Regions from separate parts of the Bacillus sp. JK62 genome, predicted to be linked through region 2. Evidence: predicted binding sites of a transcription regulator. Region 2 holds the regulator's gene; each other region holds the start of a gene.
The links. Region 2 encodes LexA, which represses DNA repair genes until DNA is damaged. Its sites were predicted from a motif close to CGAACATATGTTCG; they were not measured.
Positions count from the first base shown of each region.

Region 1: a site for LexA is predicted at 4,767-4,780, ahead of uvrB (excinuclease ABC subunit UvrB). Genes of this name have one in related genera too.
Region 3: a site for LexA is predicted at 4,378-4,391, ahead of recA (recombinase RecA). Genes of this name have one in related genera too.

Region 1 covers NZ_JBSJQA010000001.1:598,067-606,265, reverse strand. Annotated here, with positions in the region: gene uvrA (excinuclease ABC subunit UvrA) at 1-2,698, opposite strand, end outside; gene uvrB (excinuclease ABC subunit UvrB) at 2,706-4,691, opposite strand; gene ACWJJ4_RS02970 (CsbA family protein) at 4,867-5,103, opposite strand; gene ACWJJ4_RS02965 (PEP/pyruvate-binding domain-containing protein) at 5,403-7,904, shown strand; gene ACWJJ4_RS02960 (TetR/AcrR family transcriptional regulator) at 7,976-8,199, shown strand, end outside.
Region 2 covers NZ_JBSJQA010000006.1:322,986-331,184, forward strand. Annotated here, with positions in the region: gene ACWJJ4_RS15155 (response regulator) at 1-143, opposite strand, end outside; gene ACWJJ4_RS15160 (cytochrome c biogenesis protein CcdA) at 228-935, opposite strand; gene ACWJJ4_RS15165 (aspartyl-phosphate phosphatase Spo0E family protein) at 1,137-1,310, shown strand; gene ACWJJ4_RS15170 (YneF family protein) at 1,384-1,602, opposite strand; gene sirA (sporulation inhibitor of replication protein SirA) at 1,688-2,134, opposite strand; gene tkt (transketolase) at 2,286-4,289, opposite strand; gene ACWJJ4_RS15185 (DUF896 domain-containing protein) at 4,456-4,689, opposite strand; gene ACWJJ4_RS15190 (YneB family resolvase-like protein) at 4,758-5,408, opposite strand; gene yneA (cell division suppressor protein YneA) at 5,424-5,735, opposite strand; gene lexA (transcriptional repressor LexA) at 5,892-6,512, shown strand; gene ACWJJ4_RS15205 (hypothetical protein) at 6,852-7,280, opposite strand; gene ACWJJ4_RS15210 (YndM family protein) at 7,422-7,871, shown strand; gene ACWJJ4_RS15215 (prohibitin family protein) at 7,899-8,199, opposite strand, start outside.
Region 3 covers NZ_JBSJQA010000006.1:469,562-477,760, reverse strand. Annotated here, with positions in the region: gene ymfI (elongation factor P 5-aminopentanone reductase) at 1-199, shown strand, start outside; gene ACWJJ4_RS15645 (DUF3243 domain-containing protein) at 275-532, shown strand; gene ACWJJ4_RS15640 (DUF3388 domain-containing protein) at 660-1,451, shown strand; gene ACWJJ4_RS15635 (helix-turn-helix domain-containing protein) at 1,470-2,369, shown strand; gene pgsA (CDP-diacylglycerol--glycerol-3-phosphate 3-phosphatidyltransferase) at 2,443-3,024, shown strand; gene ACWJJ4_RS15625 (competence/damage-inducible protein A) at 3,042-4,292, shown strand; gene recA (recombinase RecA) at 4,462-5,505, shown strand; gene ACWJJ4_RS15615 (serine hydrolase domain-containing protein) at 5,673-6,854, shown strand; gene rny (ribonuclease Y) at 7,147-8,199, shown strand, end outside.

The DNA.
Region 1 (8,199 bases), on a different contig from region 2:
CGATGTAGTCCGCCGTTTTAATGATATCGAGATTGTGTTCAATGACCAAAACGGTATCACCGTTATCGACGAGTCTTTGAAGCACAACCAAAAGCCTTGCGATATCATCAACGTGGAGGCCTGTCGTCGGTTCGTCCAGAATATACAGCGTCCGGCCGGTGGAACGCTTATGCAGCTCGGAAGCGAGCTTGACGCGCTGCGCTTCTCCGCCTGACAGCGTCGTCGCCGGCTGGCCGAGCGTCACATACCCAAGTCCGACATCAGCAAGCGTTTGAAGCTTGCGTTTGATTTTCGGGATATTTTCAAAGAAAGACAGAGCATCTTCCACCGTCATATCCAGAACGTCGGAAATGCTTTTTCCTTTGTATGTGACCTCAAGCGTCTCCCGGTTGTAACGTTTGCCGTGGCACACTTCACACGGAACGTACACGTCAGGAAGGAAGTGCATCTCAATTTTGATGATGCCGTCGCCGCGGCAGGCCTCACAGCGCCCGCCTTTTACATTAAAACTGAACCGGCCTTTTTTATAGCCGCGCACCTTTGCTTCATTTGTCTGCGCGAATACATCGCGGATATCATCAAACACACCCGTGTAAGTTGCCGGATTTGATCTCGGTGTCCGGCCGATCGGCGCCTGGTCGATGTCGATCACCTTATCAAGATGGTCAAGGCCTTTGATTTCTTTATGGCTTCCCGGTTTCGCTTTGGCTTTATGAAGCTTTTGCGCAAGCGCCTTATGCAGAATTTCATTCACAAGCGTGCTTTTTCCCGAACCGGACACACCTGTCACCGCCGTAAAAGTGCCGAGCGGGAATTTGGCGTTCGCTTTTTTCAGGTTGTTTTCTGAAGCGCCTTTGATTTCAATGAACCGGCCGTCAGGCTTTCTTCTCTCCGGAGGCATCGGGATGAATTGAGCCCCTGACAAATAACGTCCGGTCAGAGAATCCGCATCATTCATCACTTCTTCAGGCGTCCCCGCCGATATGACGCGGCCGCCGTGAATGCCGGCGCCCGGGCCGATATCTATCAAGTAATCGGCAGCCATCATCGTATCTTCATCATGCTCCACGACAATCAGTGTATTGCCGAGATCCCTCATGTTTTTCAGCGCGCTGATCAGACGGTCATTGTCACGCTGGTGAAGGCCGATGGACGGCTCATCAAGAATGTACAGGACGCCTGACAAACGGGAGCCGATCTGCGTCGCAAGCCTGATACGCTGGGCTTCTCCGCCTGACAGCGTTCCCGCCGCCCTGCTCAGCGTCAGGTAATCAAGACCGACTTTATCTAAAAAGCTGAGACGCTCCACAATCTCTCTTAAAATTAAATCGGCAATCTGCATATCTTTCTCAGACAGCGTCAGGTTTTTGAAAAATTCCAGCGCATCGCCGACGGAAAGCTCGGTAATGGTGCCGATGTGGCGCCCGTTGACCAAAACGGCAAGCGCTTCTTTCTTCAGCCGGTAGCCTTTGCACGTCGGGCACGGCTTCTGTGACATGTACTGCTCCATCTGTTCACGGATATAATCGGAGCTTGTCTCTTTATACCGTCTCTCAATATTGCGCAGCACACCTTCAAATTCAATTTCATTTTCGCGCACTTGTCCGAAATCATTCTCGTATTTAAAGTAGATCCGTTCATTGCCGCTGCCGTACAGCACTTTATCAAGCTGATGCTTCGGCAGGTCTTTGACCGGAGTCTCCATATCAATGCCGTAATGGCGGCAGACCGCCTGAAGCAGCTGCGGATAATATTGTGAACTGATCGGCGTCCACGGCGCGATGGCGTGTTCCTTTAACGACAGTTCAGGATTGGGAATGACGAGCTCAGGGTCCACTTCCAGCTTCAAGCCGAGACCGTCGCAAGTCGGGCAGGCGCCGAACGGGCTGTTAAACGAAAACAGCCGGGGTTCAAGCTCCCCGATAGAAAAACCGCACAGCGGACAGGCGTGATGCTCGCTGAACATCAGCTCTTCCTGACCGATGACATCTATCATGACACGGCCTTCCCCTAAGCGGAGCGCGCTTTCCAGTGAGTCGGAAAGCCTGGCGGCAACCCCTTCCTTGACGACAATCCGGTCAATGACTACTTCAATGGAATGCTTTTTGTTTTTTTCAAGTTCAATATCGTCGGAAAGCTCGGCCATTTCTCCGTCAATCCGCACCCTTACGTAACCTTGCTTTCTGATTTGGTCAAGCACTTTGACATGGGCGCCTTTTCTGCCTGAGATGATCGGCGCAAGCACTTGAAGCTTCGTCCGCTCCGGATATTCAAGAATCCGGTCAACCATCTGTTCGATCGTTTGCGACGTAATTTCAATGCCATGCTCCGGGCAATGCGGCTTCCCGACCCTCGCGTACAGCAGCCGGAGATAATCATAAATCTCCGTTACCGTTCCGACGGTTGACCGCGGATTGCGGCTTGTCGTCTTCTGATCAATGCTGATCGCCGGAGAAAGCCCTTCGATCGCATCAACGTCCGGCTTATCCATCTGCCCTAAAAATTGGCGCGCATAGGCAGAAAGCGATTCAACATACCGCCTCTGTCCTTCCGCGTAAATGGTGTCAAAGGCAAGGGATGATTTTCCCGATCCGGACAGCCCCGTCACGACGACGAGCTGATCCCGGGGAATCGTTACATCAATGTTTTTTAAATTGTGCGCCCTTGCGCCTTTCACCTCGATCCGGTCAATTGCCATGTGTTCATCATCCTTCCGCTTTAAGCTCTAACAGTAAATCACGAAGCTCTGCCGCCCGCTCGAAATCAAGCGCTCTGGCCGCCTCTTTCATTTCGTGCTCCATTTGCTCAACGACTTTCTGGCGTTCTTTCTTCGTCATCTTCGCCAGTTTAGGCGCGGCTTTTGTTTTATATTCTTCTTTATCCTCAGCGGCCTGCGTCGCGCGGATCACATCGCGGATTTCCTTATTGATCGTTTGCGGCGTAATGCCGTGAATTTCGTTAAAGCGCTCCTGCTGTTCCCGGCGGCGCTTCGTTTCATTAATCGCGATTTCCATCGAATTCGTGATTTTATCGGCATACATGATGACGCGGCCTTCCGCGTTTCTGGCCGCCCGTCCGATCGTCTGAATCAGCGAACGTTCAGAACGGAGGAAGCCTTCTTTATCCGCATCGAGAATGGCGACAAGTGACACTTCCGGAATATCAAGCCCTTCCCTCAGCAGGTTGATGCCGATTAACACATCATGTTTTCCGAGGCGGAGGTCACGGATGATTTCAATCCGTTCAAGCGTCTTAATCTCGGAATGCAGATAATTGACCTTGATGCCGATTTCCTTGAGGTAATCGGTCAGATCCTCTGACATTTTTTTCGTTAAAGTCGTCACGAGAACGCGTTCATTCCGTTCAATCCTCGCCTGAATCTCGCCGATCAGATCATCAATCTGTCCTTCGATCGGACGGACGTCAATGAGAGGATCGAGGAGTCCCGTCGGTCTGATGATCTGCTCGATCATTTCCGGCGTATGCTCAATTTCATACGGTCCCGGAGTCGCCGACACGTACACGATATTGTGCATATGCTTTTCAAATTCCTCGAATCGGAGCGGACGGTTGTCAAGCGCTGACGGCAGGCGGAACCCGTGATCGACAAGCACCTGTTTTCTCGCCTGGTCACCGTTGAACATGCCGCGCACCTGCGGAATCGTCACATGTGATTCATCAACGACGATCATAAAATCGTCCGGAAAATAATCAAGCAGCGTATACGGCGTAGAACCAGGAGGACGGAGCGTCAAATGTCTTGAATAGTTCTCGATCCCTGAGCAAAAACCCATTTCCCGCATCATTTCAAGATCATACCTCGTCCGCTGCTCAAGCCGCTGCGCTTCAAGGAGCTTGCCGTTTTCGTGCATCACTTTCAAGCGCTCCTCAAGCTCCTGTTCAATATTCAGAATCGCTTTTTCCATCTTTTCCGCCCGGGTGACGAAGTGGGAAGCCGGGAAAATCGCGACATGGTCACGGTCGCCGAGAATTTCTCCGGTCAAAGCGTCGACCTCCCTGATCCGCTCAATTTCGTCTCCGAAAAATTCCACTCTGATACAATGTTCGTCACGGGAAGCCGGGAAGATTTCCACAACGTCTCCGCGCACGCGGAACGTCCCGCGCTGAAAGTCGATATCATTGCGGGCATACTGGATATCCACAAGCTTTCTCAGAAGCTCGTTCCGCTCAATCTCCATTTCCGGTCTGAGCGACACGACCATTTCCCGGTATTCTTCAGGCGAACCGAGACCGTATATGCATGACACACTCGCGATAATAATGACATCTCTCCGTTCAAACAGAGAGGATGTCGCGGAGTGCCTCAATTTATCAATTTCATCATTAATACTAGCGTCTTTCTCTATAAATGTATCCGTTTGAGGCACATACGCCTCCGGCTGATAATAATCATAGTAGCTGACAAAATACTCGACAGCGTTGTTCGGAAAAAATTCCTTGAACTCGCTGTACAGCTGTCCGGCAAGGGTTTTGTTATGGGCAATGACCAGTGTCGGTTTATTCACTTCTTTAATCAGATTGGACACGGTAAAGGTTTTGCCCGTCCCTGTCGCACCCAGGAGAGTCTGGTGTTTTCTGCCTTCCTGTATGCCTTTGACAAGCTTCTCAATCGCTTGCGGCTGATCTCCCTGGGGCTGATATTTCGAGACTAACTCAAAACGATCTTTCACAAAAAAGCCTCCGTTTCTTTACGAAATCTTCCTATTGATATAGTAACACAATGACGGGCAAAATCACTAAAAATACGAACTAAAGTTCGATGGTTTATTTTTACCAAGTTAATTTTTGTATAAAAAACCTGCTTTTATGGCGTAAAAGCAGGCATTCTATTTCATATTCACCATGTCAGGCATTGTCTTTCTTTTTGTCTGCTTCTTTTTTGGCCATGTACAGCCCTCCGGCCACCAGCGATACGACATCCAATCCAACGATAAAATACGTTTCGGTGTAACCCTTTAAATAGGATGCGAAAAGCAGTGCGGCTGTGAGAGCGATCGCCACATAGTGGTTAAACGTGACGCGCGTAAAAAGGACGACCAGCATAAAAGGGAAACATAATGCAAAAACGGCTTTTGTAATCACAAAAACCCTCCTCGGGAATTCTTCATCTCATCTGATTATAGTAAAAAATGAAGAATCGGACAATCGTTCCCCTGCTATCACAATACCCTTTTTCGGCAGTCTTCAATCATCTGTCAAAAAAAATGTGAATATAAATCCATTGAACCATTAACCAGATGAATCGAATTACCTTTCTTCAGCCGAAAGGATGAGAAGGTTTAGGTCTTTGTATCTTTGACAGTTTCTTCCTCCCTCTTTACAATGTAATGATAGTGTTTACTATCATTTTCTTGGATGAAGAAAAAAGGGGGTCATACCGCATGTATTCAGTGCGATTTCAAAAAGCGGAAGAATCGAGCCGCTCTGCAGGAGCAAAAGGAATGAACCTGATTAAACTGACGAAAAACGGGCTGCCCGTTCCCGGCGGTTTTATCATTCAGACGAATGCCCTGACACGTTTTATGGAAGACAACGGGCTTCAAGCAGATCAGGAACAGATGGAGCGCGCCATTATGAACGGCACGTTTTCAAAAGAGCTTCGGGAGGAACTGACCGCGTCGTTTTATGAATTGAGAGAATCATACGCCTCTGTCGCCGTACGTTCCTCCTCCGCGTCCGAAGATCTTGAAGGCGCTTCTTTCGCGGGCCAGTACGAAACCTATTTAAATATCAAAACAGAAGAAGAGTTTCTCGGAAAAGTGAAAGAGTGCTGGGCTTCCTTCTTCTCGGCGCGGGTCAGCGGTTATAAAGAGAAAATGAACAATGACACCGCAGAACCGTTAATGGGCGTTGTCGTGCAAGGTCTGATCAATTCCGAGGTTTCAGGGGTCATTTTCAGCCGCAACCCCGTCACACACGATGACGGAGAACTGATGATCAGCGCAAGCTACGGCCTCGGAGAAGCAATCGTCTCCGGCAGCGTGACGCCCGACACATTTATCGTCAATAAAGACACATTTCAGATTGAAAAAGAAATCGGCTTAAAAGAAATGTATATCGTTTCTAAAGACGAAGGCGTGACGGAAAAAGAGACGTCCGCTGACATGAGAAGCCGCTTCTGCCTTGATGACGAGAGCATCAAAGAGCTTGCCATGCTGACAATAAAGACGGAAGAACTGTACGGTTATCCCGTGGATCTCGAATTCGGATTTGCCGAAAATAAGCTGTATCTGCTTCAGGCCAGGCCGATTACAACGATCGCGCAGGATCAGAAAGCGGCAGACGAAGAACGGGAATTTATCATGACACCCCGGGATCAGAAAGATTTTTGGCTCAATATGGAGGCCAATATAGAAGGTCCCGTCAGCCCGTTATTCGCTTCACTCATTGTGCCGGCTTTGGAATACGGCCTCAAAGAGAGCACGAAGGCCTTCCCTGTGATGGGCATCGAGATTGAGCGTGTCAAACTTCATCAGGGCCATGTTTTTTCCAGACAGCATAAGACGGACGACAAGCTGCCCGCAGAACAGTTAGAAGCGCTTTTCCCCGTCTTGGCTGACCGCATGTACGATATTATTCAGGAAACCTTTCTGCCTTTTTATCAAAAGCTGGACGAACTGGCGCATACAGACCATACACCGGAGACTGCCCTTGATGCGTTCCGAAACCTGCAAGACTTCTATTTAAAAGGATACGAAGAACATTTCAATATTGTCTTTCCGCAGGTTGCGTTAAACATGATACTGGAATCTATGTACGGACAGGTTGAGAAAGAAAACACCTCCCTTCTGTATGAAATGCTGGCCGGCGTCATGAATAAGTCATTGGAGACCGACAGACAGCTCTGGCTGCTTTCCGGACAAGTAAAAGACAGCCCTGAACTGCGGCGCGTCTTTACGGTTTCTCATGCCGATGAGCTGCATCAGACGCTTCTGCAATCAAATGAGGGAAAACGCTTTCTCGAACAAGTCGGCGAATTTTTGCAGGAATACGGCTGGAGATCCGTGAAAAGTCATGATCTCATTGAACAAACTTGGGCGGAAAACCCTTATTTCGCTTTGGCCAACATTCAGAACTATGTCCGGAACGGATACGATTTTGACAGTGAGTTTCATAAAACGATAGAAAAACGAAAACAGCTCTACGCCGACTTTATGGATAGAATTGAAGATGACGGCTTCCGGAAGACGTTTGACCGCTATTATCAGTGGACATTGTCTTCATCCGTCATCAAAGATGATCACCATTTTTATATTGATGCGATGCTGGACGCCAAAGCGCGCCTTTGCCTTCTGAAAATCGGCGAGCTGCTTCAAAAACAAGGCGTAATCGATGATCGGGAGGATATGTGGTACTTATACAGCGATGAAGTCGAGAAAGCGCTGGCGTCGCCGGTTCCGATGCAGGAAAAAGCCGCTGAACGAAAACAGCTCTTCCAGCAATATCAATTGCTTGAAGCCCCCGCTTATCTCGGGACTCCGACTTCGGAACAGCTGAAAACGGCTGAACAGATTACCGGCTCCATCACAGAAGATGAAAAAAACACTGAACATCAAATTTACGGACTTGCAGCGTCAAGCGGAATCGCAAGCGGACCGGTGAAAGTCATTCGTGACGCAAGTGAATTTTCCCGTTTTTCAACAGGAGACGTGCTTGTCTGCAAAATGACGACACCGCTTTGGACCAGTCTGTTCCAGGATGCAAAGGCCGTCATTACGGACACGGGCGGCATCCTGTCACATGCGGCGATCATCGCGAGAGAATACGGGCTCCCGGCCGTTCTCGGCACACGTGCCGCGACTGACAGGCTCAACGACGGAGATATCGTCACGGTAGACGGGACAAACGGCAAGATTACGATTGTCAAACGCGCTTCATGCTAGGTTTCCCTCTTTATTGGCGGGCAGGGCGGGTGTATACTTGTCCTGCCAGTATTTACGCGAGGTGAAACATGTTGAGAACGACGAACAAGAGAATTATTGACGCCGCGATGAATCTGATCATCAAAAAAGGATACCGCGCAGCGACAACAAAGGAAATCGCAGAAAAAGCAAAAGTAAGCGAAGCAACGATTTTCCGTAATTTTAAAAACAAACAAGGATTAATGAAAGCCATGATTGAACAGCAGACGCCGGTTCCGGAAAGCATGATCACCAAGGCGGAAGGCGATCTGTATGA
Region 2 (8,199 bases):
TCGGGACGGATTTTTTGATATACTGCCAGGGCTTCCTCCCCGTCAGCCGCTTCCCCGGCCACTGTGTAATTTGCCGATTCCAGAATCTCTCTGATTTTCACCCTCATGAACTTGGCGTCATCTACAACTAAAACTCGTGTCATATTCCCCTCCACATATTTAACATTAACTAGTCTTATTGTACCAAAAACGAAAGGGTATATAATAGTTCAAAAGTTATTAATCCGTTACAGACCCGTAAATCCTCCGAAAAGATTTGACAGAACGATCAGAATGTAGCTCATCCAGTTAAAAAACAGCATAACTCCGATCAGAATCATAAGAATGCCGCCGATTTTCATGATCAGCAGCTGATGCTTGCGAATCCAATTCATTCTGGTAATAAAAAATGAAAGAACAAGAAAAGGAATCGCAAATCCGAGAACATATAAAAACATATACGGCACTGCTGAAGAAGGATTTGTATTTGCCAGCGAAAACACGGCTCCTAAAATAGGCCCGCTGCACGGCGACCATCCGGCTGCAAACGCAAGACCGATCAGAACCGAACCGATAAACCCCTCCGGACGGCGCTTAAAGTGAATGCGCCGCTCTTTCATCATGAATTTCGGCTGAAACACGCCAGCAGTAATCAGCCCGAAAAGGATCAGCATGATAGCGCCAAACTGGCGGATTGCTTCATGATATTGGGTAAAAAAACTGCCGATAAACGAAGTTCCATATCCCAATGCGATAAAAATCACGGAGAAACCAAGCAAAAAACAAAGTGTATGCACGAGGCCACGCTTTTGCAGCATCACCTTTTCTGTTTTCACCTCGTCCATACTGACACCAGTTATGTAAGATAAAAAGGCGGGGTACAGCGGCAGACAGCATGGAGAAATGAAAGACAGAAATCCGGCCCCAAACGTCAGAAAGTAATTAAAACTCACGATGACACACTCCCTTCGAGTTATGACAAAATCATTTCATTTTTTTAACACTTTCCCGAGAAGGATTACTTTTTATAGAAAAAGCTTATATAATTTAATTTGACATCGAGATATTATACTCCTTCTTATTTGAAAAACAGTATAAATGTGGATATAATAATAGCGACTCAGGTGAAAGATTTATGTATGAAAGGATATATCCCTGTGATTAGAGAGCATCTATTAAATGAAATTGAAAAAAAACGGGCAGAGCTGCTTAAAATCGTCATGACAAACGGAATGACATCAAACATTACGATAGAACTCAGCCAGGAGCTTGACCACCTTCTCATACAATACCAAAAAGAACTGCACACCGGCAGTTGGGGTGAAACATGACGCCAAAATAAAAAACCCTCTCCGGGTTTTTTATTTTTATAACCATGTATCTCTATATCATAATCTGTACGTATTATTTCGCTTGATTATTCATGGCTTTCATCATTTGATTAATTTTCTTTTGAGAAGGTTTCATTCCCATTTGCATCATCATCATGCGTAACATTTGTTCATTAATAGGCGGATTCTTTTTCAAATAGCTCATCATATATTTACGAGCAATAAAAAACCCGAGTGCAACACCTATGAGCAATGCGACAACGCCCACTAGGATGCCAACCCATAAAGTCATTTTATTTCCTCCTTCATGTTGTCTAGTTTAAAGTGTACTAAACCAAAGGCTATTATACAACATTTACATCTCTTTTTCCTCGTTTTTAGACAAAATTTCTTTCTCTGACCGGATTTAACCACCCGTAGCGCCGTGTCTTGAAATCCATTGCAAGAAAACAGGGGCTGATTTTACGCAGAATCTCAAAGAAAATCGTTTCCGCCTCATAATCTCCCGAAGCCGCAATCTCAATTAAACTGTCTTTCATCATGAAGGTGGCGCGGCCCTTTTCTCCGGGCAGTGTAAGCCGGTAAATGGAATCCAAACGGCTGTAACTCATTCGGTTTAAATGCAGCTGGAGCCGCTGATGCATATGTATCACCGGAATCGGTTCCGTTATATATTGAACTTGCTTTTCTGTCATTTGATATTCCTGGGGTGTCAGATCTGTCCAATGATAGTCTCGAAACAACTCAAACATAGCCGTTTCCCGCCCGAAGTAGTGGTTCGCAAACTCATCCTTTATCAGGTGCGTATAGTAATGACGTTCCATTTCCTCATCCCCTTTTAGAGCGCTTCGTTATTGCTTTCTATTATACAAAAGGAGAAAAGAAAGAATTGTCTATTACTGTTACGCCGCCCCTTCTATTTTTGTCGCATAAACAGGAAAAAGAGGATGATTTGACTCATCCTCTTTTGTCTCGTTATTTGTTTAGAAGTTTTTTCACGCGGTCAACTACGTTTTCTGCAGTAAACCCGTATTCTTTCATAATTGTTTCTCCCGGAGCTGAAGCACCGAAACGGTCAATTGCGAGAACGTCTCCTTCAAGACCGGTAAATTTGCCCCATCCGAAGCTTGAACCCATTTCGATCGCAAGACGTTTCGTCACATTCGGAGGAAGCACGCTGTTTTTGTACTCAGCCGATTGTTTTTCAAAGCGGTCCCAGCTCGGCATGCTGACTACAGATACGTGAATGTTTTCTTCAGCCAGTTTCGCTTGAGCTTCGATCGCAAGTCCGACTTCAGAACCTGTCGCTAAAAGAAGAGCGGCCGGTGATTCCGTTTGGGCTTTGGAAACGATATAAGCCCCTTTTTCCACGCCCGCATACGCTTCTTCAGCCTGCTGATCAATCGTCGGCAGGTTTTGGCGTGTCAATACAAGAGCTGTCGGATGATCTTGGCTTTGAACGGCAACCTTCCATGCAGCTGCGGTTTCATTTCCGTCAGCAGGTCTGATCACAGATAGGTTAGGAAGTGCGCGTAAAGAAGCAAGCTGCTCAATCGGTTCGTGAGTCGGCCCGTCTTCTCCTACGGCAATACTGTCATGCGTGAATACATAAGTGACAGGGAGTCCCATCAATGATGCCAGACGAATGGCAGGTCTTAAATAATCAGAGAATACAAAGAATGTGCCGCCAAATACGCGGAGGCCGCCGTGAAGCGCCATTCCGTTTAATGCAGCGCCCATCGCAAATTCACGGACACCGAACCAGAAGTTTTTCCCGGCGTAGTCTTTGGCCGTGAAGTCTCCTCCATTTTTGATTGTCGTTTTATTTGAACCCGCAAGGTCAGCAGATCCCCCGACAAAGAAAGGAATTTTCTTGGCGATCCCGTTCAGCACCTCACCTGAAGATGCGCGGGAAGCAAGGCTGCTGCCTTTTTCATAAACGGGAACTTCCTGATCCCAGTCTTTAGGAAGCTCGCCTTTTATGCCGAGTGACAGCTGTTCAGCAAGTTCAGGATATTTTTCTTTATAAGCCGCGAACAGTTCATTCCATTCCTGTTCTTTTTTCGAGCCGGCTTCTTTTACAGCTTGATTGAAATGCCCGTATACTTCTTCCGGAACATAAAAATCTTCTTCAAACGTCCAAGCATACGCTTCTTTTGTCAGCTTGCTCTCTTCTAGTCCTAACGGAGCACCGTGGACGCCGGATGTGCCCGCGCGGTTTGGAGAACCGAAACCGATCGTGGTTTTCACTTCAATCAAAGTCGGTTTTTTATCATTCTGGCGCGCTTTTTCAATGGCAGCCGTCAATTCAGCGATGTTGTTTCCGTCCTCAACATAAAGAACTTCCCAGTTCATTGCTTCAAAACGCTGCTTTACATTTTCAGAGAAAGAGCGGTCTAAATCGCCGTCTAAGGAAATGTCATTAGAATCGTATAATACGATCAGGCGGCCTAATTCAAGATGGCCTGCAAGAGAAGCGGCTTCGGAAGAAATGCCTTCCATTAAATCGCCGTCTCCGCAAATACTGTATGTATAATGATCAACTACGTTGAATGAATCACGGTTATATGTCTCAGCCAGATGGCGTTCTGCAATTGCCATTCCCACTGCCATTGCAATACCCTGTCCAAGCGGCCCGGTCGTTGCGTCTACTCCGGCTGTATGCCCGAACTCCGGATGTCCCGGTGTTTTGCTTCCCCATTGACGGAACTGTTTCAAGTCTTCAATGCTGAGGTCATATCCGCTTAAATGCAGCATGCTGTATAAAAGCATTGAACCGTGGCCTGCTGATAAAACAAAGCGGTCGCGGTTAAACCAGCCCGGATTCTGCGGATTTACATTCATAAATTTCGTCCACAGCGTGTATGCCATCGGAGCGGCTCCCATCGGCATGCCCGGGTGTCCGGAATTCGCTTTTTCAATTGCGTCTATAGATAGTGTACGAATGGTGGCAACTGATTTCTTTTCAATTGTATCCATTATAATCCCCTTCCTTATTGTTGTACCTTTTCATCATAAAGCGATGCTGACTTTTTCTCAACTCTTTCAGCTTAAATTTGAGATAAACTTGTTGAAAATTGTCGTAAAGCACATCCTGATATTAGTATATACGAAAAAAGAATACGTATTGCCGTATTCTTTCTGTTTAGTGAAGATTATTTTTCTGTTGTTCTCTTTTTAATTTTTCAGGGGTGACATCGTTGCCTTCCGGATCAATCACTTTTACGCTCTTTAACGTATTTTTCATTGAGGAGCGGAATCCTTTCAAATACTCCTGGCGAAGCTTTTGCTGTTCAGCTTTTTCCTCATCCGTTATCGTGTTTGATTTAGCTTTTTGAGCCAATTCGTTAATTCTTGCGATTTTTTCTTTAGAAATCATAATAAGCTCCTTTGGTGCGTGTTGATTATATACTACTAAAACGCAGTCTTTTTTACAACTGATGCGCGTCAGCTGCCTTCTGTGTCTGCGGTATATTCCTGAAACCGCCGGTGAACCGTGGCTTTGGACACGTCATAGCCGAATCCTCTTAGGGTCGCTGCGATTTCTGCAAAGGTAAGCTTGTTGGCTCTCAGCCTGATAATTTCCGAAACCGGAACCTCTTTTTTTTCTTTTCCGCTGTTTTCATGTCTGTTTTTCAGATTCCGTTCAGGTTTGTAGCCGTTTTTCACGGCTCTTTTCATTCCCCGCCGGATTTTCATATTGTGAATTTTCCTTTGATATTCCTCAACAATACTGACGATTTCAAGTACCATCGAATCAGCTTCGGAAAGCTCCAGTTCACCTTTATGAGCCGTCGTATATATCTTTACGTTCTCCCTGTAAATACAATGCAAAAGCGCAATCTTGGCGTTTCCTCTTCCCAATCTCGTTTCGTCCTGCACCAATATCGCGTCAATATGTGATTTTTTAATTTCATCAAGCATTTCAAATACTCCGTCGCGATCCATTTCATAACCGCTGGCTTTCTCAGAAATGACTTTCACGACTTCCATGCCGTTTGCAGCAGCGATCTCACTGAGCTCTTCTTCCTGTCTTTTTAATGACGTTTGCTGCTGTTCTTTGTTTGTGCTTACGCGGGCATAAATGAGCGCCTTCATTTCTCTCTTTCCTCTCTAATTGACAATGGCCAGCTGATATACGGCCGGATGCTTCTTCTTAACCGGAAGAATAAGTTCGTCTCCGGGCTTTATATCAGCAGTTTGGAGATGATTATTCTCCGTCACCCACTCAATGAAATCTTCTTTATTAATGTGTTTCTTTTCTGCTACATGATCCGCAAGTGACCAGAGTGTATCGCCGTCCTGAACCTTTATTTTAACATATTGGCTGAGGGACTGATCATTTCCCGCACATGAGACAAGTAAAATAGCGGCACTTAAAATCGCAGTAAACAGCCCGACAAATATGATAGATTCTTTCGCCATGTAAATAACCTCCGATAAGAATGTTTGTTCGCTTTTTATATCTTTCAGTATATACGAACAAATGTTTCTGTCAATCGTTTTTTTCGAACCTATGTTTGTACTGTCAGGAAAATCATGCTATAATCTACTTAAAATCGACGTTTTGAGGTGCGAAATATGACGAAGCTATCAAAAAGGCAGCTTGATATCCTGCGTTTTATTAAAGAAGAGGTAAAAACGAAAGGATATCCGCCTTCTGTAAGAGAGATAGGAGAAGCAGTAGGACTGGCTTCCAGTTCAACCGTGCACGGCCATTTGGCGCGGCTGGAGACAAAAGGCCTGATCAGACGGGACCCTACTAAACCGAGGGCGATTGAGGTATTGGATGAAGAAGAAGTCCATATTCCGAAAAGCCAGGTCGTAAACGTTCCGGTCATCGGGAAAGTGACGGCGGGTATTCCGATTACGGCTGTTGAAAATATCGACGAGTATTTTCCGCTTCCTGACCGGATGGTTCCTCCGGGCGAACATGTCTTTATGTTAGAAATCATGGGAGAAAGTATGATTGACGCCGGCATTTTTGACAAAGATTACGTCATTGTCAAACAGCAGAACACGGCCAATAACGGAGAAATCGTCGTAGCTATGACCGAAGATGATGAAGCGACGGTTAAGCGCTTCTATAAAGAAGACAATTATGTGCGGCTGCAGCCGGAAAATCCGACGATGGAGCCGATTATCCTGCAAAACGTAAGCATTTTGGGGAAAGTGATCGGCGTATTCAGAGCCGTCCATTAATTCTATTAAACTTCATTTATCGTAAAAAACCCCTTACAGAGGGGTTTTTTTGCATAAAAAAAGCAGATTCGCCCTGGCTTAAGAAACGAACCTGCTAAGGAGGAAAAACTTACATTCTTATTATCCGACATCACACTTTTGAAGTCAACTAATAATGTTTCCCTCAAGAAACTTTTCATCCATTTTTCAACTTTTTATATATTTGTGCGTGATGAATTTGTTTTTTTATCTTTTCTTTGGGCGGGTACGTCAAAAATTTATGTATGAATATTTAGTACATAGTGCAATAAGTTAAATATAAATATAAAAAAACCCGCTGCCTTTAGCGAGTATCTATTTTCAATCAAAATGATAATATTCTACACCGTAAAACCCTTTAATATAGACGGGACCACAGACGTTTGAAGAACTTTCAACCAGAATCCTGTATTTGTGATACGGATCAATTGATTTTTTATCCTGGGCACTGAGGTTTAGCCAGCTGCCGCTGTAGTTTTTAGAACTTAATGTATAAAAATTTCCGTTCAGCGCCATCCGCTGGAGTTTCATGCTTAAACCGCACGAAGAGTTGTTCATTATGGTGAACTTATAGCCTAAAAAATAATCGTCGGCAGCTACAGTCCCCGGATTTTCAATATGAAACTCTTTTGCGTTTCCCTCCAAAGTGAAGCTTGTTTTTGATCCGAATTCAGTGGTAGCCGCTTTAGCTGAGTGTATTCCGCTAAAACATAATAAAAAAACAGCAATACATATCCAGTATTTTTTCATTTGCATCCCCCTTTTTACATATTTTAACTTGTGAATCCTGTGATGTCTATTCACATTTTACTTTATAACCACTATATACCAGTTTAAAAATTTGCGGATTGCTTACAATGAAGACTAAACGAAATAACGAAGGTGGTTCAAATGAAACACGTAATTGCTTTCGCTTCTAAAACGGCGCTCACACTTGCTTTACTGTACATTGTTCTGGATCTTATGTACCAAGTAACCTTTTTAAACGTTCTGTTTATTACAGTGATCTTAAGTTTAATCACTTATTTTGCGGGTGATTGCATGATTCTGCCGAGAACAAGCAATTTCACAGCCGTTGCAGCTGATTTCGGAATTTCATTCATTATATTATGGATATTCCTGATGAACATTGGCGGGTTTAATGTCTCTCCTGCCGCGGCATCGGTTATCTCTGCACTTTGCATTTCTGTTTTTGAGGCATTTTTTCACCGGTATTTGCAGCAATATGTACTTCCCGAAGATTATCAGGACACAACAGAGACGGATAGCACGCTATGGAGCTATCAAACCGAGGCGTCTGAAGAATTAGTGCCGGAAAAAGACCCTCAGGAAAAAACATAAAAAGGAGGCAATCGCCTCCTTCTCTATTTACTTTTGCTTCTGATCGTCCAGCGGCAGCTGCAGCAGTGAGTCTGTGCCTGTCGCTTTCGGCGTTTTTCCGTCCCATTTTTCAATCCATTTATATTTGATCATTTCATCGGACATTGATTTCTTTATGATTTCGTTATAGTCAGCGATCCCTTCCGCTTCAATTTTTTTCTTTTTCGCTTCGGCTTCGGCTATTTTAATTTCAGTTTGTGTCCGTTCAAGTTCCTGTGAAGACTTCACCCTTGCATCGATGGCTTCCTGTGTGGCTTTATCCGGCTTTGGTACGCCAAGCGTCAGATCA
Region 3 (8,199 bases), 150 kb from region 2:
AGTCTCGCCGGGTGCCGTTGATACAAATATGCTTGATCAGTTCACGTCTGATGAAAAAGAAGCGTTGGCAGAGGAAATTCCCGCGGGCCGGCTGGCGAAGCCGGAGGAAATCGCCGAAGCGGCGGCCTTTTTATTATCGGACAAGGCTTCCTATATTACGGGGCATATATTATCCGTAAACGGCGGCTGGCACTGCTGAAAAAAATGTGTGTATAGTTTGCATCTGCACGGACAAAATAATTTTGTAACAACAGATGAAATGGAGGAACCCAACATGTCAGTATTAGAAAACTGGGATAATTGGAAGAATTTCCTTGGCGACAGATTGAACTATGCGCAGGAAAAAGGGATGAGTGATGAAACGATCACTGACCTCGCTACAGAAATCGGCGGTTACCTTGCGAACGAAGTCGACTCGAAAAACCATCAGGAAAAAGTGCTTGCTGATCTTTGGAGCGTTGCTTCTGAAGATGAACAGCGCGCCATCGCAAATATGATGGTGAAGCTTGTTGAAAATAACAGCACTCATTAAGAGGGGGGATTTCTCCTCTCTTTTTTTATGTTTTCCTCTATAGAGCAACATTCTTCTTTCTAATTAGAGAAAAATGTTTTATGATAAAGGAAGGTAAAAATTTGCCACAATGGAGGGGGTATATCATTTGGCAAAGCTCGAATGGTATTTTGAATATGAAATTCAAGTGAACCGCCCCGGCCTGCTCGGGGATATTTCATCTCTTCTCGGGATGCTGTCAATTAATATTGTCACAATTAACGGTGTCGACCTTTCCAGAAGGGGAATGCTGCTCAGATGCCGGCATATAGATCAAATTAAACGATTGGAATCAATTTTAAAAACAATGGAGACCATTAAAGTAACGAAGCTGAGAGAACCGAGGCTTCGCGACCGTCTCGCAGTCCGTCACGGAAGATACATTCAGCGTGATGCCGATGACAAAAAAACCTTCCGTTTTGAAAGGGACGAGCTCGGTCTTCTGGTTGACTTTATGGCCGAGCTGTTTAAAAAAGAAGGGCACAAACTGATCGGAATCCGAGGAATGCCGAGGGTCGGAAAAACGGAGTCCATCGTTGCGTCAAGCGTTTGTGCCAGCAAAAGATGGCTTTTCGTATCATCAACGCTGCTAAAACAAACGATCCGGAGCCAGCTGGTTGCCGATGAATACAGCACGGAAAACGTGTTTATCCTCGACGGCATCGTTTCGACAAGACGGGGATCTGAGCGCCATCTTCAGCTCGTCAGTGAAATTATGCGGCTTCCGGCGACAAAGGTCGTGGAGCACCCCGATATTTTTGTTCAAAATTCGGAGTATACGCTCGATGATTTCGATTATATTATCGAACTCAGAAATGATCCTGACGAAGTCATTACATATGAACATGCAGAAGAACCGCAAATGTTTGATCAGACCGGTTTTTCAAGCTTTGATTTTTAATATTGGAAGGTGTTTGTTGTGACAGAATTAGCAATCCGGCTTAAAGAAGCCAGAGAGGAAAAAGGGATGTCATTGGATGAACTCCAGGCGGCGACGAAAATTCAGAAAAGATACTTAACCGCTCTGGAAGAAGGCAATTATGACGTCATTCCCGGCAATTTTTATGTGCGGGCGTTTATCAAGCAATACGCTGAAGCTGTCGGGCTTGATTCAGATCAGTTATTTGAAGAATATAAAAAAGACATCCCTAACACGTACCATGACGATGTGTCGGAAAAAATCTCCGGTCTCGCCATGCAAAGGGAGCTTCCTAAGTCCGCTTCAAAGGCGGCGGAATGGCTTCCGACCGTCCTTGTCGTCATCGGTGTCATTCTCGTCATCGCGATCATTTATGCGATTATTCAGTTCGGAATGAGCAAATCCGGGCAGACAGACGGAGATAAGGCCGTCACCCAAAGTGAGAGCAAGTATGAGATTCCTAAGGATTCTGCGCTGAAAAACGACGGCAATACAAACGACGAAGCGCAATCTGACAGCAAAAAAGACAAAAAGGACACAAAAGCGTCAGAGCAGAAAAAGAAAGAAAAAAGCAGCGATAAGACGGAGATCAAAGCGGCCGGAACGGAAGGCTCGGCTTCTTCATACAACGTCTCCGGGGCAGATAAGTATAAGCTTGAACTGATTGCTTCTGACAGCGCATGGATCCGCGTCCGGGATGACAGCGGCGGTTCTTTAAAAGAAGGAACGCTGCAAAAAGGCGAAACCTTTAAAAAAGACGTCACGGATCAAAAGCAGATTGAAATCCGCACGGGCTATGCCCCTAACCTGAAAATTAAAATCAACGGAGAGGTTCTGTCCTATGAACTCAATCCGCATGATGTGATGGCGCAGACCATCACAATCAAGATGAAAAAATAAAAGGGGAAAAGTCATCTGAACGATTAAGATGACTTTTTCTTCACGTCCGAGTACATATTATTGGAGGGGCTTTATGTTTAACTTACCGAATAAAATCACACTGGCAAGAATCGCTTTAATTCCTGTATTTATGATTATCATGCTTGTTCCTTTTCATTGGGGCAGCGTTCATATAGGGGATGAATCGATTCCGGTCGCGCATCTTACGGGAGCTGTTTTATTCATTATCGCATCAACGACTGACTGGGTGGATGGCTACTACGCCAGAAAACTGAACCTCGTGACAAACTTCGGGAAATTTTTAGATCCGCTGGCTGACAAACTGCTGGTGTCCGCGGCATTAATTACGCTTGTGCAATTTGACCTTGCGCCGGCGTGGATGGTCATCATCATCATCAGCCGCGAATTTGCCGTAACGGGATTAAGACTTGTGCTGGCGGGAACGGGGGAAGTTGTAGCCGCCAATATGCTGGGGAAAATTAAAACATGGGCCCAGATCATCGCTGTTGCCGCGCTTTTGCTGCATAATCTTCCGTTTGAGCTCGTTTCTTTCCCGTTCGGCGATATCGCTTTATGGGTGGCCGTGCTCTTCACAGTCATTTCCGGCTGGGATTATTTTGCGAAGAACTGGGATGCGTTAAAAACATCTAACTAAGGAAGAAGGACTTAAAGATGGAAATAGCAAAAAAAGCAGAAATCATTGCGGTCGGCTCGGAGCTTCTGCTCGGCCAGATCGCCAATACGAACGCGCAGTTTATCAGTAAAGAGCTGGCGGAAATCGGTGTAAACGTGTTTTACCATACCGCTGTCGGTGACAATCCGGAGCGGCTTAAGCAAGTCATCCGCATTGCCGAAGAGCGCTCAGACCTGATTATTTTTTCAGGCGGCCTCGGGCCGACCAAAGACGATTTAACGAAAGAAACCATTGCAAACACACTGGGGCGCCCGCTCGTTCTGAATGACGAAGCATTCCGGTCGATCGAAGAATATTTCGCGAAAACAAAACGGACCATGTCGCCGAATAACCGCAAACAGGCGCTCGTCATTGAGGGCTCGGACGTTTTGGCGAATCATTTCGGCATGGCGCCGGGAATGCTTGCAGAGCACGGCTCAAGGCTTTATATGCTGCTTCCCGGACCGCCGAGCGAGCTGCGTCCGATGTTTGAAAATGAAGCGAAGCCGCTGCTTCTTAAAAAGCTCGGTTCTAATGAGAAAATCGTTTCAACCGTGCTGCGGTTTTTCGGAATCGGTGAATCCCAGCTTGAAGCTGATTTAGAAGATATCATTGACGCGCAGACGAATCCGACGATTGCGCCGCTTGCTGCTGACGGCGAGGTCACGCTGCGTTTAACGGCGAAACATGCTGACGAAAAAGAAACAGAACGGCTTTTAAAAGAAACGGAAGCCGCCATTTTAGAACGTGTCGGTGAATTTTTCTACGGATATGATGATACGTCCCTGGTGAAGGAGCTTTCAAAAGCATGCAGACAAAACAAAATCACGATTTCTTCTGCCGAAAGCTTTACAGGCGGCCTGTTTTCAGAGTGGGTGACTGATTTAAGCGGTGCGTCTCAACTATTTGCAGGGGGCGTTGTCTGCTATTCCGACAGCGTGAAACAGCATGTGCTCGGCGTGAAAGCTGAGACGCTCGCAGAAAGCGGAGCGGTCAGCAAAGAGTGTGCGAAAGAGCTTGCAGCCGGTGTGAGAAAGCTGACCGGAAGCGATATCGGCATCAGCTTTACCGGGGTTGCGGGTCCCGACCCGCAGGAAGGGCATGCGGCGGGCCGCGTCTTTATCGGCATTTCAGCGGAAGGAAAAGAAGAGGTGCACGAATTTCACTTTGCCGGCTCAAGAACCGGAATCAGAAAGCGCGCCGCTAAATACGGCTGCCATCTCATTTTAAAAATGCTGGATCAAAAATAAAGTTTTAAAGAGCCGTTTTCTCTGATTTTTAAGTTTTATAAGGGAAATTATGCTCTTTTGCAGAAAAGCGAACGCGGAAAAAATCCGAATATGCGTTCGCTTTTTTCTTGGCAAATGCCAGTAAACAAGGTATAGTATATGTAGTGGCAAGATAAAGGAGGAAAAATAAATGAGTGATCGTCAGGCAGCCTTAGATATGGCTCTTAAGCAAATAGAAAAACAATTCGGCAAAGGTTCCATCATGAAGCTCGGAGAAAAAACGGATACAAGAATTTCAACGGTGCCAAGCGGCTCCCTTGCACTTGATACCGCTCTCGGAATAGGCGGATACCCGCGCGGACGGATTATTGAAGTATACGGACCTGAAAGCTCAGGTAAAACGACTGTAGCGCTTCACGCAATCGCTGAGGTTCAGGAAAAAGGCGGACAGGCCGCATTTATTGATGCTGAGCATGCTCTTGATCCTGTTTACGCGCAAAAGCTCGGTGTCAATATCGAAGAGCTTCTGCTTTCTCAGCCGGATACGGGAGAGCAGGCGCTTGAGATTGCTGAAGCGCTGGTGCGAAGCGGAGCTGTTGATATCGTAGTCGTTGACTCTGTTGCGGCGCTTGTTCCAAAAGCTGAAATTGAAGGTGACATGGGTGATTCACACGTCGGTTTACAGGCGCGTCTTATGTCTCAGGCGCTCCGTAAGCTTTCCGGCGCCATCAATAAATCTAAAACAATCGCAATCTTTATTAACCAGATTCGTGAAAAAGTCGGCGTTATGTTCGGAAATCCGGAGACGACACCGGGCGGCCGCGCGCTGAAATTCTATTCTTCCGTGCGCCTTGAAGTGCGCCGTGCCGAGCAATTAAAGCAGGGTAACGACGTGATGGGGAATAAAACGAGAATTAAAGTCGTAAAAAACAAAGTCGCTCCTCCGTTCCGTACGGCTGAAGTGGACATTATGTACGGTGAAGGAATCTCCAAAGAAGGGGAAATCATCGACCTTGGAACTGAACTGGATATCGTGCAAAAAAGCGGTTCGTGGTATTCTTATGAAGAAGAACGCCTCGGTCAGGGCCGTGAAAACGCCAAGCAGTTCTTAAAAGAAAATAAAGACATCATGCTGATGATTCAGGAACAAATCCGTGAATATTACGGTTTAGACAATAACGGTGTAACGGACAAAGCGGAGGAAGTTCAGGAAGAGATGGAATTAGAAGAATAAAAACACGATCAAAAGAGCGGAGTAAGCAATTTCCGCTCTTTTTTTTGTGTGTTTCAAAAAACACTGGCTGTTTCGGAAAATTTTATCTGGAATGTTACAACTTTTTTCACCCTTCACTCGTCTAACATCATGGCGAAAGTTGAAATTATATCTGAGGAGGAAAAAAGATGACGAGCCCCCGCCGCACAAGAATAAATAAAAAAAGAAAGAAGAAGCTGATGAAAACGGGAGGGCTGTTTCTTTTTCTGCTGCTTGTCACTGTTTTTATTATGATCTGGACCGTCACAGCGCATCATCGGGAGAAGGAATCCGTTAAAAATGCTCCCGCCGCTCAATCTGATACTTCAAAAGACCAGACTCAACAGAAAAAAGAAAAGACGCAAAAAGAGAAAACACCTAAATCAATCGATCGCAATAAACAGATCAGCAATTACTTGCAACAGATCGGGTTCAGCGGCACAGCAATGATCGTAAAAGATGGAAAAGTTGTGCTGAAAAAAGGCTTTGGCTATGCGGACCGAAAACAAAAAATTAAAAACAATCCGGAGACATCATATTATATCGGTTCTTCACAAAAAGCGTTAATCGCGACGGCTGTCCTGCAGCTTGAAGAAAAAGGGCTGCTGCAGACGAGTGACCCCGTCAGTACATACTTGCCGAATTTTCCTAACGGCACGCGCATTACATTGAAAAACCTGCTCAATCATACGTCCGGCATAAACGGGCATATTGAGGGTCGGGGACCGATTTCTCCAATTGATTTAATCAAGGATATAGAATACCGCGGAATTAAACGGCAGCCCGGGGTTTGGGATTACAGGGATTCCAACTATTCAGTGCTTGCTTATATCGTATCTCAGGTCAGCGGGGAGTCTTATGAACAATATATAAAAGAACACGTGTTCAAACCGGCCGGAATGAAGCATGCCGGATTTTACAAAACATTTGCTGAAGCCAAATATCCTGCCGTCGGCTACAAAGTCGATGAGAGCGGCAGTCTTGTAACGCCGCACCTTTTGGACTTATCGCAGCTGTACGGGGCGGGCGACATGTATATGAGCGCTGAAGATCTCTATAAATTTGATAAAGCGATCGTAAACGGCACGCTCCTTTCAAAAGAAAGCTTCACAAAAATGTTTACAGCAGGAAGCAGTGCCGCTTACGGGATGGGGTTTTACATTGATCCGGGAAGCTATTCCAATCACGGTGTTATGCCCGGTTACAACATTTTGAACAGCTTCAGCCATTCGGCAAGCAAATATGTCATATTACTGTCAAACATTCAGAATAACGCCAAATTAGGACAGGTAAACAATAGAATTTACCAATTGCTTAACCAGGCGGACTGACAGAGCCGTCATTCACGAAAAGCGGAGGAAGGTATGGTATGATATATACATGGGCAACGATCCGAGCTGAAGGCGAATCGTTAAGCTGGCAAGCTTGACAAGTATTTCCGACACAATTACAATGAAGTTGTAACATTTGTTTTTTTAACATGATTGTTAAACCATTTAAACTTGACAAGGGCATGAGAGACTCATTCCCTGTGAAGGTTCTGTATGTTGAGAAAATCAGACAATGTACATGCCGGCACTTATTTAAGCAAAAACCAAGTTCATAGCAAGAGGAGGTGAAAGTATGACCCCAATGACGGTTCTCATCTCCATTTTGCTGACTCTGCTCGGTTTAGTTGTTGGCTACTATGTTCGTAAAACCATTGCCGAAGCAAAGATTGCGGGCGCACGCGGTGCTGCCGAGCAAATCCTTGAAGATGCAAAGCGTGATGCTGAAGCACTGAAAAAAGAAGCTCTGCTTGAAGCAAAGGACGAAATCCATACACTTCGAATAGATGCTGAACAGGAAGTTCGTGAAAGACGAAATGAGCTTCAAAAACAAGAAAACCGTTTACTTCAAAAAGAAGAAAATCTTGACCGTAAACACGAAGGAATTGATAAACGGGAAGCGATGTTGGAGAAGAAAGATCATTCTCTGAATGAACGACAACAACATATTGAAGAGATGGAAAGCAAAGTGGATGAGATGATTCGTATGCAGCAGTCAGAACTCGAACGCATTTCGAGCCTGACACGGGATGAAGCGAAACAAATCATTCTTGACCGGGTTGAAAATGAGCTTTCACATGACATCGCCATCATGACAAAAGAAACCGAAAACCGTGCGAAAGAAGAGGCAGATAAAAAGGCGAAAAACATTCTGTCGCTTGCTTTGCAGCGCTGTGCAGCAGATCATGTTGCCGAAACGACGGTATCGGTCGTCAATCTTCCGAATGATGAGATGAAAGGACGTATCATCGGCCGTGAAGGGCGTAACATTCGTACGCTTGAAACGCTTACAGGTATCGACCTGATTATTGATGACACACCTGAAGCAGTCATTCTTTCCGGATTTGATCCGATCAGACGGGAGACGGCAAGAATCGCTCTTGATAAACTCGTTCAGGATGGCCGTATTCATCCGGCGCGCATTGAAGAAATGGTTGAAAAATCCCGCCGTGAGGTTGATGACTATATCCGGGAAATGGGTGAGCAGACGACGTTTGAAGTCGGCGTTCACGGACTCCACCCGGATCTGATCAAGATCCTCGGCCGGTTGAAATTCCGTACAAGCTACGGGCAGAACGTACTGAAACATTCTATGGAAGTTGCGTTTTTAGCCGGTTTAATGGCTTCC